DNA from 3 places in the Pseudomonas sp. LFS074 genome. Region 3 is predicted to be linked to each of the others. Evidence: predicted binding sites of a transcription regulator. Region 3 holds the regulator's gene; each other region holds the start of a gene.
The links. The regulator sigma-54, encoded in region 3, starts transcription at its own class of promoters, with help from an activator protein. The targets are predictions, from matches to a motif close to ANTGGCATNNANNTTGCTNT.

Region 1 (5,265 bases), on a different contig from region 3:
ACCTGGAAGGTCATCGAAACGGTTGGCTCGTCAACGGTCAGCGGCTTCATCGCTTCTACCGCGTCCGGGGCGCACAGGGTGTCGGAGATGAACAGCTCGTCGAAACCGCTGATGCAGACGATGTCGCCAGCCTGGGCTTCTTCGACGTCGATGCGGTGCAGGCCATGGTGACCCATCAGCTTCAGGATACGGCCGTTACGCTTCTTGCCGTTGGTGTCGATGGCGACAACCGGGGTGTTCGGCTTGACGCGACCACGGGCGATACGGCCAACACCGATAACGCCGAGGAAGCTGTTGTAGTCCAGTGCCGAGATTTGCATCTGGAACGGGCCGTCACGGTCAACGGAAGGAGCCGGTACGTTGTCGATGATCGACTGGTACAGGGCGGTCATGTCTTCGCCCATTTCGGTGTGGTCCAGACCGGCAATGCCGTTCAGGGCCGAGGCGTAGACCACTTTGAAGTCCAGCTGCTCGTCGGTAGCGCCGAGGTTGTCGAACAGGTCGAAGATCTGGTCCAGAACCCAGTCAGGACGTGCGCCCGGACGGTCAACCTTGTTGATCACGACGATTGGCTTCAGGCCGGCTTCGAAGGCCTTCTTGGTCACGAAGCGGGTTTGCGGCATTGGGCCGTCCTGGGCGTCGACCAGCAGCAGCACGGAGTCGACCATCGACATTACACGCTCAACCTCGCCACCGAAGTCGGCGTGGCCGGGGGTGTCGACGATGTTGATGTGGTAGCCGTTCCAGTTGATGGCGGTGTTTTTCGCCAGAATGGTAATACCGCGCTCTTTTTCCTGGTCGTTGGAGTCCATGACGCGCTCGTCGTTGAGCTCGTTACGCTCCAGAGTGCCGGACTGACGCAGGAGTTTGTCGACCAGGGTGGTTTTACCATGGTCAACGTGGGCGATGATGGCGATGTTACGCAGATTTTCGATCACAAGTGTATCTCGATCAGAGGATTCGGTTGCCGCCCAGTGTAGGCGGCCAATATGTACTGTTTAAGGCTCAGCGGGCCCGGCGGTCGGGAGGGCGATGGCGGATACTGCCGCCATACAGCCCCGGCGTCTTATGTCGGACGATAAACACGCACATTGGCATGTCCCTCACTGAGCAGGTGGTGTGCGTGCAAACGGCTCATCACACCCTTGTCGCAATACAGCAAGTACTGGCGCGTGGGGTCCAGGTGCTTGAACTTGCTGTTGATGGCATAAAACGGCATGGCCTGGACTTCGATACCGTCCAGCACCAGAGGTTCGTCTTCCTGGGCATCAGGGTGACGAATGTCGATGACGATCTGCCCCGACAGAGCCTCGGTCACTTCCTCGATTTCGACGTCCTTGCCCAGCTCGTCGATCACATGGTCGATGGAGATGAGCTTGGCGCGTTCCAGGGCGCGCTCCAGCACCGCCATGTCGAACTGCTTCTCTTCATGCTCCATGCGGTGGCGCTTGGCATGGGTGGTCGGGTTCACCGAAATCACGCCGCAGTATTCTGGCATGTGCTTGGCGAAGTCGGCGGTGCCGATTTCGTTGGCCTGGTCGATGATGTCCTGCTTGTGGCTCGCCAGCAGAGGGCGCAGCACCAGCTTGTCGGTGGCCGAGTCGATGATCGACAGGTTCGGCAAGGTCTGGCTGGATACCTGGGAGATCGCCTCGCCGGTCACCAGCGCGTCGATTTCCAGGCGGTCGGCCATGTGCGCGGCACCGCGCAGCATCATGCGCTTGAGGGTCACACCCATGTAGCTGTTGTCGACCTTGTTGAGGATCTCGCCAACCACCTCTTCGAACGGCACGCTGATGAACAGCACGCGCTGGCTGCTGCCGTACTTTTTCCACAGGTAGTGGGCCACTTCCATCACGCCCAGCTCGTGGGCACGGCCGCCGAGGTTGAAGAAGCAGAAGTGGGTCATCAGGCCACGGCGCATCATCTGGTAAGCCGCCACGGTGGAGTCGAAGCCACCGGACATCAGCACCAGGGTCTGCTCCAGGGCGCCCAGCGGGTAACCGCCGATGCCCTGGTGCTGGTTGTGGATGACGTACAGGCGCTGGTCGCGGATTTCGATGCGCACCAGCACTTCGGGCTTCTTCAGCTCGATGCCGGCGGCGCCACACTGCTGGCGCAGCTGGCTGCCGACGTAACGGTCGACGTCCATCGAGGTGAAGTCATGGTGGCCACCGCGCTTGCAGCGCACGGCGAAGTGCTTGCCGGCCAGCAGGTGACCGAAGTGGTGCTTGCACTTGGCGACGATGTCGTCGAAGTCACCCAGCGGGTATTCCTCTACCTGCAGGAAGTGGGTGATACCCGGCGTGCAGGTGAGGCGCTCGATCATCTCGCGCTGGACTTTTTCGTCCTCGATGCGGGTGACCACTTCGAGATTGTCCCAGACACCATCGACCGCGAGCTCAGGATCGAGGTCCTTGAGCACGTTGCGGATGTTCTTGGCGAGCTGGCGGATGAAACGCTTGCGCACCGGCCGGCTCTTGATGGTGATTTCTGGGAAGACTTTGACGATAAGTTTCATTGGTTAACAGCGCGCGCAGGGCCTGCCGAAAATGAGGGGCGCGAATTATATCGGAAATTGCTCAGGATTTGACCAACTTTTGATCAGAAGCTTTGAGATAAATGCATGAGGCGGGTTTTGTGCCGCCTGTTCCGGCCTTTTCGCGTGCAAACCCGCGGAAAGCCCTCAAAGAAAGCACAAAGCCCAGATCGCGCACTGTATTGGTGCGCTGACACCAAAACTCGCATCTAAAGGGTGCATTTTTACCCGCCACCCCTACGCCAAATGCCCACAAACGCCCCCTTTTATCCCGCCTTCGCCATTTTCGGGCACTGGCATGCAATTTGCTCCCTTGTGAGGCAGGTAAGCTTGGCCGACTATCCGCGCCCGGCAACACCCTTTTTCCAGGGCAGCGGCCCACCGCGCTCTAGACCATCCGGAGGACAACATGTCGAAGTCGGTTCAACTCATCAAAGATCATGACGTCAAGTGGATTGATCTGCGTTTCACGGACACCAAAGGCATTCAGCACCACGTGACCATGCCGTCGCGTGATGCGCTGGACGAAGACTTCTTCGAAGTCGGCAAGATGTTCGACGGTTCCTCCATCGCTGGCTGGAAAGGCATCGAAGCCTCCGACATGATCCTGATGCCGGTCGACGACACTGCCGTCCTGGACCCGTTCACCGAAGAGCCAACCCTGATCATCACCTGCGACATCGTCGACCCGTCGAGCATGCAGGGCTACGATCGCGACCCACGCGCCATCGCCAAGCGTGCCGAAGAGTACCTGAAGAGCACCGGCATCGGTGACACCGTCTTCGCCGGCCCAGAGCCTGAGTTCTTCATCTTCGACGAAGTGAAGTTCAAGTCGGACATTTCCGGCTCGATGTTCAAGATCTTCTCCGAGCAAGGCTCGTGGATGACCGACGCTGACGTGGAAGGCGGCAACAAAGGCCACCGTCCAGGCGTGAAAGGCGGCTACTTCCCGGTTCCGCCGTTCGACCACGACCACGAAATCCGTACTGCCATGTGCAACGCACTGGAAGAAATGGGCCAGACCGTTGAAGTTCACCACCACGAAGTGGCGACTGCCGGCCAGAACGAAATCGGCGTCAAGTTCAACACCCTGGTGAAAAAGGCTGACGAAGTACAGGCGCTGAAATACGTCGTGCACAACGTTGCCGACGCCTACGGCCGTACCGCCACCTTCATGCCTAAGCCTCTGTACGGCGACAACGGCTCGGGCATGCACGTACACATGTCGATCTGGAAAGACGGCAAGAACACCTTCTCGGGTGAAGGCTATGCCGGCCTGTCCGACACCGCCCTGTACTTCATCGGCGGTATCATCAAGCACGGTAAGGCCCTGAACGGCTTCACCAACCCGTCGACCAACTCCTACAAGCGTCTGGTCCCAGGCTTCGAAGCCCCGGTAATGCTGGCCTACTCGGCTCGCAACCGTTCCGCCTCGATCCGTATTCCTTACGTCGGCAGCCCGAAAGCCCGCCGTATCGAAGCCCGCTTCCCGGACCCATCGGCCAACCCGTACCTGGCCTTCGCGGCCCTGCTGATGGCTGGCCTGGATGGCATCCAGAACAAGATCCACCCAGGCGACGCGGCCGACAAGAACCTGTACGACCTGCCACCAGAAGAAGCCAAGAACATCCCGCAAGTGTGCGGCAGCCTGAAAGAGGCTCTGGAAGAGCTGGACAAAGGCCGCGCGTTCCTGACCAAGGGCGGCGTGTTCTCCGACGACTTCATCGATGCCTTCATCGAGCTGAAGAGCGAAGAGGAAATCAAGGTCCGCACCTTCGTACACCCGCTGGAATACGAGCTGTACTACAGCTGCTGATCTGATCGGCGCCTCGTGCCGGTGACGTGATCATAACGGCCTCCCTCGGGAGGCCGTTTTCGTTTCTGCACGCCCTGCAGAAGCACCGCCACCCCGCCATCACGCTATGCTCTATCTTGGTGCACAAATTGACACCGTGCCCTCATTTGCTCCCCAATCTGGGTCAAGTTAAACGTTTCATCCAGACTTTCTGGTCCGAAGTTGCGCAGATCCAGGCCTTTATCGGCAAATTCCGCTTCTTTTCGGAGCTTTGGTTTGTTTCTTGCATTTTCTTGCCGAGAGTCTCGCACCAGCGGAACCACCCCGCGTCCGGCCCAGGCCAAAGCAGTGCCGGGCAAGCGCCAAAAGAGGTCAACGACGCCTTATGACCATCAGCGATGCACAGCACCGTCTGCTTCTGGACAACCTGACTACCGCCACGTTGCTGCTCAACGCCGAGCTGCGCCTGGAGTACATGAACCCGGCAGCGGAAATGCTGCTGGCCGTCAGTGGCCAGCGTAGCCATGGGCAGTTCATCAGCGAGCTGTTCACCGAATCGACCGAGGCACTCAGCTCGCTGCGCCAGGCGGTCGAGCAGGCGCACCCATTCACCAAGCGTGAAGCACAGCTCACTTCGCTGACCGGGCAGACCATCACCGTCGACTACGCGGTAACGCCAATCCTGCATCAGGGCCAGACCCTGCTGTTGCTTGAGGTGCACCCACGCGACCGGCTGCTGCGCATCACCAAGGAAGAGGCTCAGCTGAGCAAGCAGGAAACCACCAAGATGCTGGTGCGCGGCCTGGCCCATGAAATCAAGAACCCCCTTGGCGGCATCCGTGGCGCGGCCCAGTTGCTGGCCCGCGAACTGCCCGAGGAAGGCCTGCGCGACTACACCAACGTGATCATCGAAGAGGCCGACCGCCTGCGT
Region 2 (5,265 bases), on a different contig from region 3:
GAAGGTCAGGTCGGCGGTGTAAGGCGTGGTGGAGGTCGGATCGGCCGGGTTCACGCCATCGACGGTCACGTACATGGTCCAGGTATTCTGGTCGGTCTTGACGAAATACTGGCTCAGGCTGTGGGCGTTGCCTTGGCTGTCGTAGATGTCGGTGCTGAAGGTGTAGTTGTAGGTGTCGGTGTCCGAGGCATCGAACGGGGTTTCGGTGGGCACCGTGTCCGACGAATTGAGGTTCAGCGTTTCGCTCAGGCTGGTACTGGCCTTGGGCGCCACCGCTGCAGTGCTGACGGTCAGGTCGGCAAGAATGCCTTCAACAACGTTACCATCGGCATCCACGCCATAACCCTGCAGGCGGTTGCCACTGGCATCGACGATGTTACCCGAGCTGTCGGTACCGAAGGCACCGGCACGGGTGTAGGTGGTCGAACCGTTGTTGCTGGTGATGAAGAAGCCGTTGCCATTGATGGCCAGGTCCAGGCTAGCGCCGGTGGTACTGACGTTGCCTTGAGTGAACTGCTGGGAAATCGCCTGGGTCGTTACACCACTACCGACGGTGTAGCGCGAACCGCCCAGGAACAGGGAGTTGGCGTAAAGGTCGCCAAACTCGGCGCGCGCCGATTTGAAACCGGTGGTGCCGACGTTGGCGATGTTGTTACCCGTGACATCCAGGCTGGTGGCGGCTGCGTTAAGGCCACTGAGACCGATATTGAACGACATTGATTGACTCCTGTGCCGATGCCCGGCTTACGATCCGATAGTTTTGACGTCCGAAAGCGCGATGCTCTCGCCACTTGCCAGATTGAGCGTGTACGAACCTGCAGTGCTGCCCACGGTGACGCTGTTGACCACCGACGGCAGGTAGGTGGTCTGCGCGACCTCCTTGCCATCGACGGTAGCCTTGGCCTCGAAGGTATAGGTACCGGCATCCACCGCCAGCCCATCGTTATCGGTGCCATCCCAGCTGAAGCTGACCGTGCCGGCACTTTGCGAACCCAGGTCGATGTTCTTCACTACATTGCCGTCGGCGTCATACACGTTCACGGTCAGGCCGGTGGTCGACGAGGTGACGTCGATCTGGCCAGTCAAGCCGGTACCGGCAGCGACCGTTGCAGCGTCCGCCTCGGTGATGACCGAGCGCCCGACCAGGGACGAAGCCTGCAAGGCCTGGGTCGAGGTATAGTTGCCGAGCAGGGTGTCCACGGTGTCGTTGAGGGTCTGCATCGATTCCAGACTGCTGAACTGCGCCAACTGGGCGACGAATTCGGAGTTGTCCTGGGGGTCGAGCGGGTTTTGGTTCTGCAGCTGGGTCACCAACAACTGCAGGAAGGTGTCCTTGCCAAGCGTGTCGGTACTGCTGCTACTGGAGGTGTCACTGGCCAGCGCATATTGCGAATAGATCGCGGAAGCACTTGTGGCGTCGGTAGTAGTGGTCATCGGCTATCCCCCTCACTGACCCAGGGTCAGCACTTTCTGCATCATGGTCTTGGCAGTATTCATGATGTCGGCGTTGGTCTGGAACGCACGGCTGGCGGAGATCATGTCGGCCATCTCCTCGACCACGTTAACGTTCGGGTAGTACACGTAGCCGTCCTTGTTGGCGGCGGGATTACTCGGCTCGTAGCGCGCCTCCAGGTTGCTCTGGTCCTCGACGATGCCTTTTACCTGCACGCCCTGCCCTGCCTCGCCCTGGTCATCGAACAGCGACTGGCTGCCGCCGGCCTGCGCGTCCTGGAAGGTGGTGGCGAACACCGGGTGACGGGCGCGGTAGGTCTGGTCGATGCTCGAGGACACGGTCTCGGCGTTGGCGATGTTGGAAGCAACGGTGTTCAGGCGCGTGTTCTGCGCACTCATGCCGCTACCGGCAATGTTGAAGACACTGGAAAGGGACATGGTCATTCTCCCCGCAGGGCCGAAACCAGCCCTTTGAATTTACTGTTGAGCAAGGTGAAGCTGGCCTGGAAGCCGATGGCGTTTTCGGTGTAGTTCGATTGCTCGATCTGCGCGTCCACGGTGTTCTGGTCGATCGACGGCTGCGTTGGCGTGCGGTACTTGAGGGTATCGTCGGCCATGGCCAGGCCCTCGGCCTCGATATGGCGGCTGTTGGTACGATCGAGGCTGAAACGGCCGCCACTCTGCTGCTTGTCGCTCTCGGCAGCGAGCACCGAGGCGAAGTCCATGTCGCGCGCCTTGTAGTTGGGCGTGTCGGCGTTGGCGATGTTGTTGGCCAGCACTTCGGCACGCTGGGCGCGGAAGCCCAGGGCCTTTTCGTGAATACCAAGCGCCTTGTCGAAACTGATGCTCATGTCGGGGAAACCTTCGGAGGTTGGCCGGAATATCGTTGGGCAAGGTATAGCAAGGGCTGTGCCAACCAACATAAAGCCCGGAAATACGGGCTTGCAGGGCAAGGTGCTGTCAGAGTGATGCCAGAAAAGCGGCAAAGGCCTTCCGCCTTGAGCGGCGAAAGCGGCAATTGCCGGGCGGCAAAAGCGGCAAAACAAAAAATTGACGTCAGTATTTTTCCTGCGCCGGCCTCTTCGCGGGTAAACCCCCTCCCACAGGGTTCTGCACAGCTTTAAAAGTCGGTGCGGTACCTGTGGGAGCGGGTTTACCCGCGAAGAGGCCGGCACAGGCAAACAAAAAGGCCGGCAACTTTCGCTGCCGGCCTTTGTGCTTACTTCGCCTGGTAGATGATCCCCGGACTGCACTGCACCATCTGGTAATGGTCCGGCAGCCCGTTCAGCGCCTCGGAAGCCCCGAGGAACAGATACCCACCCGGCTTCAAGGTACTGTGGATACGCAACAGGATGTCCTTCTTCACCTGCGCCGAGAAATAGATCAGCACGTTACGGCAGAACACCACATCGAACTTGCCCAGGCTGGCATAGCTGTCGAGCAGGTTGAACGAGCGGAACTCGACACGGCTGCGAATCGCCGGCTTGACCGCCCAACGCCCCGGCCCCTTGGTGTCGAAGTAGCGCTGCAGGCGCTCCTGGGACAAGCCACGGGCAATCGCCAGGCTGTCGTACTCGCCAGTCTTGCAGTTGGTCAGCATGGTGCCGGACAGGTCGGTGGCAACGATCTGCGCGCCCATCTTCAACTGGCCGAGGTTGCTGCGCTCGAATTCGTCGATGGCCATCGAGATGGAATACGGCTCCTGCCCCGACGAACAGGCCGCCGACCACATGCGCAGGCGCTGGCCGGGGTTGTTGCGGATGAACTCGGGGATGACCTTGTTCTTCAGCACCTCGAACGGGTAGGTATCGCGAAACCACAGGGTCTCGTTGGTGGTCATGGCATCGACCACCTGCTCGCGCAAGCCGCCGCGCGGCTGGGCCTGGATGCGCTGCACCAGCTCGCCCAGGCTCTTGATACCCTGTTGCTCCATCAGCTTGTTGAGACGGCTGGAAACCAGGTACTGCTTATTCTCGCCCAGCAGGATGCCACAGGCTTTCTCCAGGAAGACCCGGAACTGTTCGAAATCCAAATTACCCGTAGACACTACTGCCGCCTCTTTTAAATCACTGGTGCCGGGGGCCTGCCCCCGGCTGCTTCAATGCGCTGCCTTGATCCGGTCGACCACCCGCTGGGCCAGGTCGTCCGGCTTGAACTTGGCCAGGAAGTCATCGGCACCGACCTTCTTGACCATCGCCTGGTTGAACACCCCGGAAAGCGAAGTATGCAAGCAGATGTGCAATTTTTGCATGCGCGGATCGCTGCGGATCTCCGCCGTTAGCGTATAGCCGTCCATTTCCGGCATTTCAATGTCCGAGATCATCATCAGGAACTCTTCCTCCGGCTTCTTGCCCTCATCCACCAGCTGGCGCAGGTAGTTCAGGGCCTGACGGCCGTCATTGAGCGCCACCACCTCGACCCCCACGGTCTGCAGGCAGCGGCTGACCTGCTTGCGCGCCACCGACGAATCGTCGACGGTGAGCACCCGCAACAGCACGGCCTTGTCCTGCACCTCGGCATCGATCACCCCGGCCGACACCGACTCGGACGACGGCGCCACTTCGGCCAGCACCTTCTCCACATCGATGATCTCGACCATGCGGTTGTCCACCCGGGTGACCGCGGTCAGGTAGTGGTCGCGGCCGGTGCCCTTGGGTGGCGGATGGATTTCTTCCCAGTTCATGTTGACGATGCGCTCCACCGAGTGCACCAGGAAGCCTTGGGTCTTGGTGTTGTACTCGGTGATGATCACGAAACTGTTGCGCGTGTCTTCCTGCAGCGGCCGCAACCCGGTGGCCATCGACAGGTCGAGGATCGGGATGGTCGCCCCGCGAATATTGGCAACACCGCGCACCACCGGGTGCGCCTTGGGCAGCAGGGTCAGCGCAGGGCATTGCAGCACTTCCCTGACCTTGAATACGTTGATGCCGTAAAGCTGCTCGCCATTGAGGCGGAACAGCAGCAATTCCAGGCGATTCTGCCCCACCAGCTGTGTGCGCTGGTTGACCGAATCCATAACACCTGCCATGCCAGACTCCTTTATGTTTCAGCCTTTCGTTGCAACTCAGGTAGCGAGTCGGCACGGGCTTTGCTTTTTTGAGCGCCATGTACACGAAAACGACATTTTTCCGACGATTGACGCGCCTGCTGCCTGGCTCGCTGGCCATGCTGTGCCTTCTGGTGCCCGGCGTTCGCACGGTAGCGGACGCGTTTACCTTGCCTGAACAGCTTATCGGTGTCACTCAAGGGTTTCTTGAATTCAGCGTCGAAGATTATCTGGCCACCACCCAGACCGCCGGCCGTTACGAGATCCAGGTCAACCCGCTGGACCCGCGCCTGCGCATGCCGCTGTGCAGCCAGCAGCTGGACGCCTCGCTGGAAAGCCCGGCCCAGCCGTTGGGCCGCGTCACGGTAAAGGTACGCTGCGAAGGCACGGCGCCTTGGACCGTGTTCGTGCCGGCCACCGTGCGGCTGTTCCGCGATGTGGTGGTGGTGACCCGGCCGCTCAAGCGCGACAACGTGGTAGGCGAAGGCGACGTGGCCCTGCGCGAGCGCGATGTCGGCACCCTGGGCCAAGGCTTTTTGACCGAACTGGAACAGGCGATAGGCATGAAGATGCTGCGCCCCACGGTGATCGACCAGGTACTCACCCCGCAACACCTGGAACAGGCCGAGGTAGTGCGCAAGGGCGACCACGTGGTGATCATCGCCCGCAGTGGCAGCCTGAGTGTGCGCATGCCCGGAGAAGCCCTGAGCAAGGGCGGCCTGAGCGAACAGATCCGGGTGCGCAACCTCAATTCCAAACGGGTGATC
Region 3 (5,265 bases):
CCCAGGCACGCGGTGGCGAAGGCGCGGCCCGTGAATTCTGCGAACTGATCATGCAGGCCCAGGGCACCCTGGACGCTGCCAACGCCAACTACCTGTAAGGCTGCCCATGTTCAGCAAGAAAGCCCGAAACATTGTGCTGCTCGGGGCGATCGCCGCCCTGCTGGTAGCCATTGGCTACTGGAATGTCAGCCCGGAAAGCTTCCTCGACAAGCCGGTGGCCCAAGTCGACGAAAGCGCCATCGACTATTACGCGATCAACGCCCACAGCGTGCAGTTCCTGCCCGACGGCAAGCTGCAGTACGAAATGACCGCCGACAAGGTCGAGCACCTCAAGGCCAGCGAAATTACCCTGCTGACCACGCCGGACCTGCACATGTACCGCGGCACCGAATACCCGTGGCACGTACAAAGCACCCGCGCCGAGGTCAACCCGGACGGTACCGAGGTCGAGCTGATCGACAAGGTACGGGTTGCCCGCACCGACGAAAAGCAGCGTGAAACCATCATTACCAGCTCACGCATGACCGTGTTCCCGCAGAAGCAATATGCGCAGACCGAGCAAGCCGTTAGAATCGACGGCGCCGGTGGCACAACTACGGGCAAAGGAATGAAAGCGTATTTGAAAGAAGGCAAGATGGACTTGCTCTCTAACGTAAGAGGACAGTATGAGGCTCGTTAAAACCCTCCCCCTTTTGCTCAGCCTGAGCGCAGCACTGGGAAGCGCGAGCGCCCTCGCCCTGCCGAATGACCGTGACCAGCCTATCCGCATCCAGGCCGATAACGCCCACCTGGATGACAAGCAAGGCGTGGCCACCTACACCGGCGACGTGATCATCACCCAGGGTTCGATGATGATCAAAGGCAACACCGTGACCATCACCCGTTCCGCCTCCGGCGATATCGACGTGGTGACCTCGGTGGGCAACCTGGCCTACTTCGAGCAGCAGCAGAGCGCAGCCAAGCCGGACAAGATGAAGGGCTGGGGCGTGACCATCCAGTACCAGTCGCAGAAGGACCTGGTGATCCTCACCGACCGCGCCAAGGTCGAGAACGAAGGCAACACCACCGAAGGCGAGAAGATCGTCTACAACACCCAGACCCAGGTGGCGACCGCCGGTCGCGGTGGCAACGTGACTACACCGCGTCAGCGTATCGACATGGTGATCCAGCCCAAGAAGAAGGCCGAGTAAATGGCAACCCTCAAAGCCCAGCACCTGGCCAAGAGCTACAAGGGCCGGCAGGTGGTACGTGATGTCAGCCTGTCGATCGACAGCGGCCAGATCGTCGGCCTGCTCGGCCCTAACGGCGCCGGCAAGACCACCTGCTTCTACATGATCGTCGGGCTGGTCCAGGCCGAACAGGGCCGGGTACTGATCGACAACCTCGATGTCAGCCATCAGCCCATGCATGGCCGTGCGCGCGCCGGTATCGGCTACCTGCCGCAGGAAGCTTCGATCTTCCGCAAGCTGTCGGTGGCCGACAACATCATGGCCATCCTCGAAACCCGCAAGGACCTGGACCGCGAAGGCCGCCGCAAGGAGCTGGAAAGCCTGCTGCAGGAGTTCCACATCAGCCACATCCGCGACAACCTCGGCATGAGCCTGTCCGGCGGTGAACGCCGCCGCGTCGAAATTGCCCGCGCCCTGGCGACCGCACCCAAGTTCATCCTGCTGGACGAACCGTTCGCAGGTGTCGACCCGATCTCGGTCGGCGACATCAAGCAGATCATCCACCACCTCAAGGCCAAAGGTATCGGTGTACTGATCACCGACCACAACGTGCGTGAGACCCTGGATATCTGCGAAACCGCCTACATCGTCAACGATGGCCGGTTGATTGCCGAAGGCGACGCCGAAACCATCCTTGCCAACGATCTGGTCAAAGAGGTTTACCTGGGCCACGAGTTCCGCCTCTGACCCGAGGCGCGCCTGGAGTACCGGCAAATAGCCCCAAAACTACGGGTAAAGTTGTTACGGTACTCTAGGCAAACGCTACAATTTAAGGCATAAAACTTGCTTGATCTGGCGCCTCGGCGCCCTCGTGTAGTGGATGGCGCATGCGCGCCGGCGAACAAGGTATTAAGCCCCAGCCATGAAACCATCGCTCGTCCTAAAAATGGGCCAGCAACTGACGATGACACCGCAGTTGCAACAGGCCATCCGTCTGCTCCAGCTTTCCACCCTGGACCTCCAACAGGAAATCCAGGAAGCGCTGGAGTCGAACCCGATGCTCGAACGTCAGGAAGACGGCGACGACTTCGACAACAGCGACCCGATGGCGGACAACGCCGAAAACAAGCCGGCCGCCGAAGCCCAGGACAATAGCTTCCAGGAAAGCACTGTCAGTGCCGACAGCCTGGAAGACGGTGAGTGGAGCGAGCGCATCCCCAACGAGCTTCCGGTCGATACCGCCTGGGAAGACATCTACCAGACCAGCGCCAGCAGCCTGCCGAGCAACGATGACGACGAGTGGGACTTCACCACCCGCACATCGGCCGGCGAGAGCCTGCAAAGCCACCTGCTGTGGCAGCTGAACCTGGCGCCGATGTCCGATACCGACCGCCTGATCGCCGTCACCCTGATCGACAGCATCAACGGCCAGGGGTATCTGGAAGACACCCTCGAGGAAATCTGCGCAGGTTTCGACCCTGAGCTGGATATCGAGCTGGACGAAGTCGAAGCGGTACTGCACCGCATCCAGCAGTTCGAGCCAGCTGGCGTGGGCGCACGTAACCTGGGCGAATGCCTGCTGCTGCAACTGCGCCAGCTGCCCGCCAGCACCCCGTGGATGACCGAAGCCAAGCGCCTGGTCACCGATTTCATCGACCTGCTCGGCAGCCGCGACTACAGCCAGTTGATGCGGCGCATGAAAATCAAGGAAGACGAGCTGCGCCAGGTCATCGAGCTGGTGCAAAGCCTCAACCCGCGCCCCGGTTCGCAGATCGAATCCAGCGAGCCCGAGTACGTAGTGCCTGACGTCATCGTGCGCAAGGACAGCGAGCGCTGGCTGGTGGAGCTGAACCAGGAAGCCATCCCACGCCTGCGCGTCAACCCACAGTACGCGGGCTTCGTACGCCGTGCCGACACCAGCGCCGACAACACCTTCATGCGCAACCAGCTGCAAGAAGCGCGCTGGTTCATCAAGAGCCTGCAAAGCCGCAATGAAACACTGATGAAGGTTGCCACGCAGATCGTCGAGCACCAGCGCGGCTTCCTCGACCACGGCGATGAAGCAATGAAGCCGTTGGTGTTGCACGACATCGCCGAAGCGGTGGGCATGCACGAGTCGACCATTTCGCGGGTTACCACGCAAAAGTACATGCACACACCGCGTGGCATCTACGAACTGAAATACTTTTTCTCCAGCCACGTCAGCACCTCCGAAGGCGGAGAATGCTCGTCCACGGCGATCCGCGCGATCATCAAAAAACTGGTTGCAGCGGAAAATCAGAAAAAGCCATTGAGTGACAGCAAGATCGCTGGTTTACTGGAGGCACAAGGCATCCAGGTAGCCCGTCGCACCGTCGCCAAGTACCGCGAGTCCCTCGGCATCGCACCGTCGAGCGAGCGCAAGCGACTGATGTAGCCCCTGAGATGTGCCACAGCGTTTGTGGGGCAGGTGCAAGACCTGCTTCTTTATGCACGGGCAACAAAGGAGAAGCTGTATGCAAGTCAATATCAGTGGACAGCATGTAGAAGTCACCCAGCCACTTCGCGATTATGTGCTTGAAAAGCTCGCTCGCGTGGAAAGTCACTTCGACAAGATCACCAACGTGCAGGTCATCATGAAAGTCGAGAAGCTGCAGCAGAAGGTCGAAGCGACCCTGCAGATTCCCGGCGGCGAAGTGGTAGCCAACGCCGAACACGAAGATATGTATGCAGCGATCGACGCCTTGGCCGACAAGCTCGACCGCCAACTGAAAAAACACAAGGAAAAACAGCAAAGCCTGCTGCAAGGTGCAGCTGCCCGCTGATCCCCCTCATCCATGATCCGACTTGAAACCATCCTGACCCCCGGCCGTTCCCTTGTGAACGTGCCGGGCGGCAGCAAGAAGCGCGCCCTGGAAAAGGTCGCCACCGTCATCGCCGATCAAGTGCCAGAACTGGAGATGCAGGACGTCTTCGAAAAACTGGTCGCCCGGGAAAAACTCGGTTCTACCGGTTTCGGCAATGGCATCGCCATTCCGCACTGCCGGCTTGAAGGATGTTCCGCTCCTGTCAGCGCCCTGCTGCACCTTGAAGCACCTATCGATTACGACGCCATCGATGGCGCGCCGGTGGACCTGATGTTCGTCCTCTTGGTGCCCGAAGCCGCTACCGATGCGCATCTGGAACTGCTGCGTCAGATCGCCAGCATGCTCGATCGCAAGGAGGTCCGTGATCGCCTGCGTGCGGCCACCAGCAGTGAGGCCCTGTTCCAGGTTGTCCTGGACGTACAGAACGAGCACTGAACATGCGCCTGATCATTGTCAGCGGCCGGTCCGGCTCCGGCAAGAGCACTGCCCTCGATGTCCTGGAAGACAACGGTTTCTACTGCATCGACAACCTGCCGGCCGGGCTGCTGCCGCAGTTGGCGGAAGACGCACTGATCAACACCGAACTGCTGCAACCGAAGGTTGCCGTGTCGATCGACGCACGCAACCTGCCCAGCCACCTGACGCGCTTCCCCGAATTGCTCGAAGAAGCCCGCGCGCGGAACATCCAGTGCGACGTGCTGTTCCTGGATGCCGACGAAGATATGCTGCTCAAGCGCTTCTCGGAAACCCGCCGCCGCCACCCGCTGACCAACGCCAACCGCTCGCTCGCGGAAGCAATCCGCGTGGAAAGCGATTTGCTGGGGCCGATCGCCGACCTGGCCGACCTGAAAATCGACACCACCAACCTGAACCTGTATCAGCTGCGTGACTCGATCAAGCTGCGCCTGCTCAACCAACCCGAGCCTGGCACTGCGTTCCTGGTCGAGTCGTTCGGCTTCAAGCGCGGCATGCCGGTCGACGCCGACCTGGTGTTCGATGTGCGCTGCCTGCCCAACCCCTACTGGAAGCCCGAGCTGCGAGAGCACTCGGGCCTCGACCAGCCAGTGATCGACTACCTGGCTGCCCAGCCGGATGTCGAAGACATGTACAACGACATTTCGGGCTATCTGCTCAAGTGGTTGCCCCGCTTCGCCGCCAGCAACCGCGCTTATGTCACCATTGCCATCGGCTGCACCGGCGGCCATCACCGTTCGGTGTACATCACCGAGCGCCTTGGCCAACACCTGCAG

Region 1: a site for sigma-54 is predicted at 2,832-2,851, ahead of glnA (type I glutamate--ammonia ligase). Genes of this name have one in related genera too.
Region 2: a site for sigma-54 is predicted at 2,350-2,369, ahead of flgB (flagellar basal body rod protein FlgB). Genes of this name have one in related genera too.

Annotation. Positions count from the first base shown of each region.
Region 1 is NZ_JBFPFV010000003.1:695,755-701,019, forward strand. Features, by position in the region: gene typA (translational GTPase TypA) at 1-938, opposite strand, end outside; gene thiI (tRNA uracil 4-sulfurtransferase ThiI) at 1,067-2,521, opposite strand; gene glnA (type I glutamate--ammonia ligase) at 2,949-4,355, shown strand; gene glnL (nitrogen regulation protein NR(II)) at 4,720-5,265, shown strand, end outside.
Region 2 is NZ_JBFPFV010000002.1:550,243-555,507, forward strand. Features, by position in the region: gene flgE (flagellar hook protein FlgE) at 1-717, opposite strand, end outside; gene ACNQP3_RS20630 (flagellar hook assembly protein FlgD) at 745-1,434, opposite strand; gene flgC (flagellar basal body rod protein FlgC) at 1,447-1,890, opposite strand; gene flgB (flagellar basal body rod protein FlgB) at 1,893-2,303, opposite strand; gene cheR (protein-glutamate O-methyltransferase CheR) at 2,672-3,499, opposite strand; gene ACNQP3_RS20650 (chemotaxis protein CheV) at 3,551-4,480, opposite strand; gene flgA (flagellar basal body P-ring formation chaperone FlgA) at 4,558-5,265, shown strand, end outside.
Region 3 is NZ_JBFPFV010000001.1:1,070,150-1,075,414, reverse strand. Features, by position in the region: gene ACNQP3_RS04935 (KdsC family phosphatase) at 1-98, shown strand, start outside; gene lptC (LPS export ABC transporter periplasmic protein LptC) at 107-679, shown strand; gene lptA (lipopolysaccharide transport periplasmic protein LptA) at 666-1,190, shown strand; gene lptB (LPS export ABC transporter ATP-binding protein) at 1,191-1,916, shown strand; gene ACNQP3_RS04915 (RNA polymerase factor sigma-54) at 2,092-3,585, shown strand; gene hpf (ribosome hibernation-promoting factor, HPF/YfiA family) at 3,665-3,973, shown strand; gene ptsN (PTS IIA-like nitrogen regulatory protein PtsN) at 3,986-4,450, shown strand; gene rapZ (RNase adapter RapZ) at 4,453-5,265, shown strand, end outside.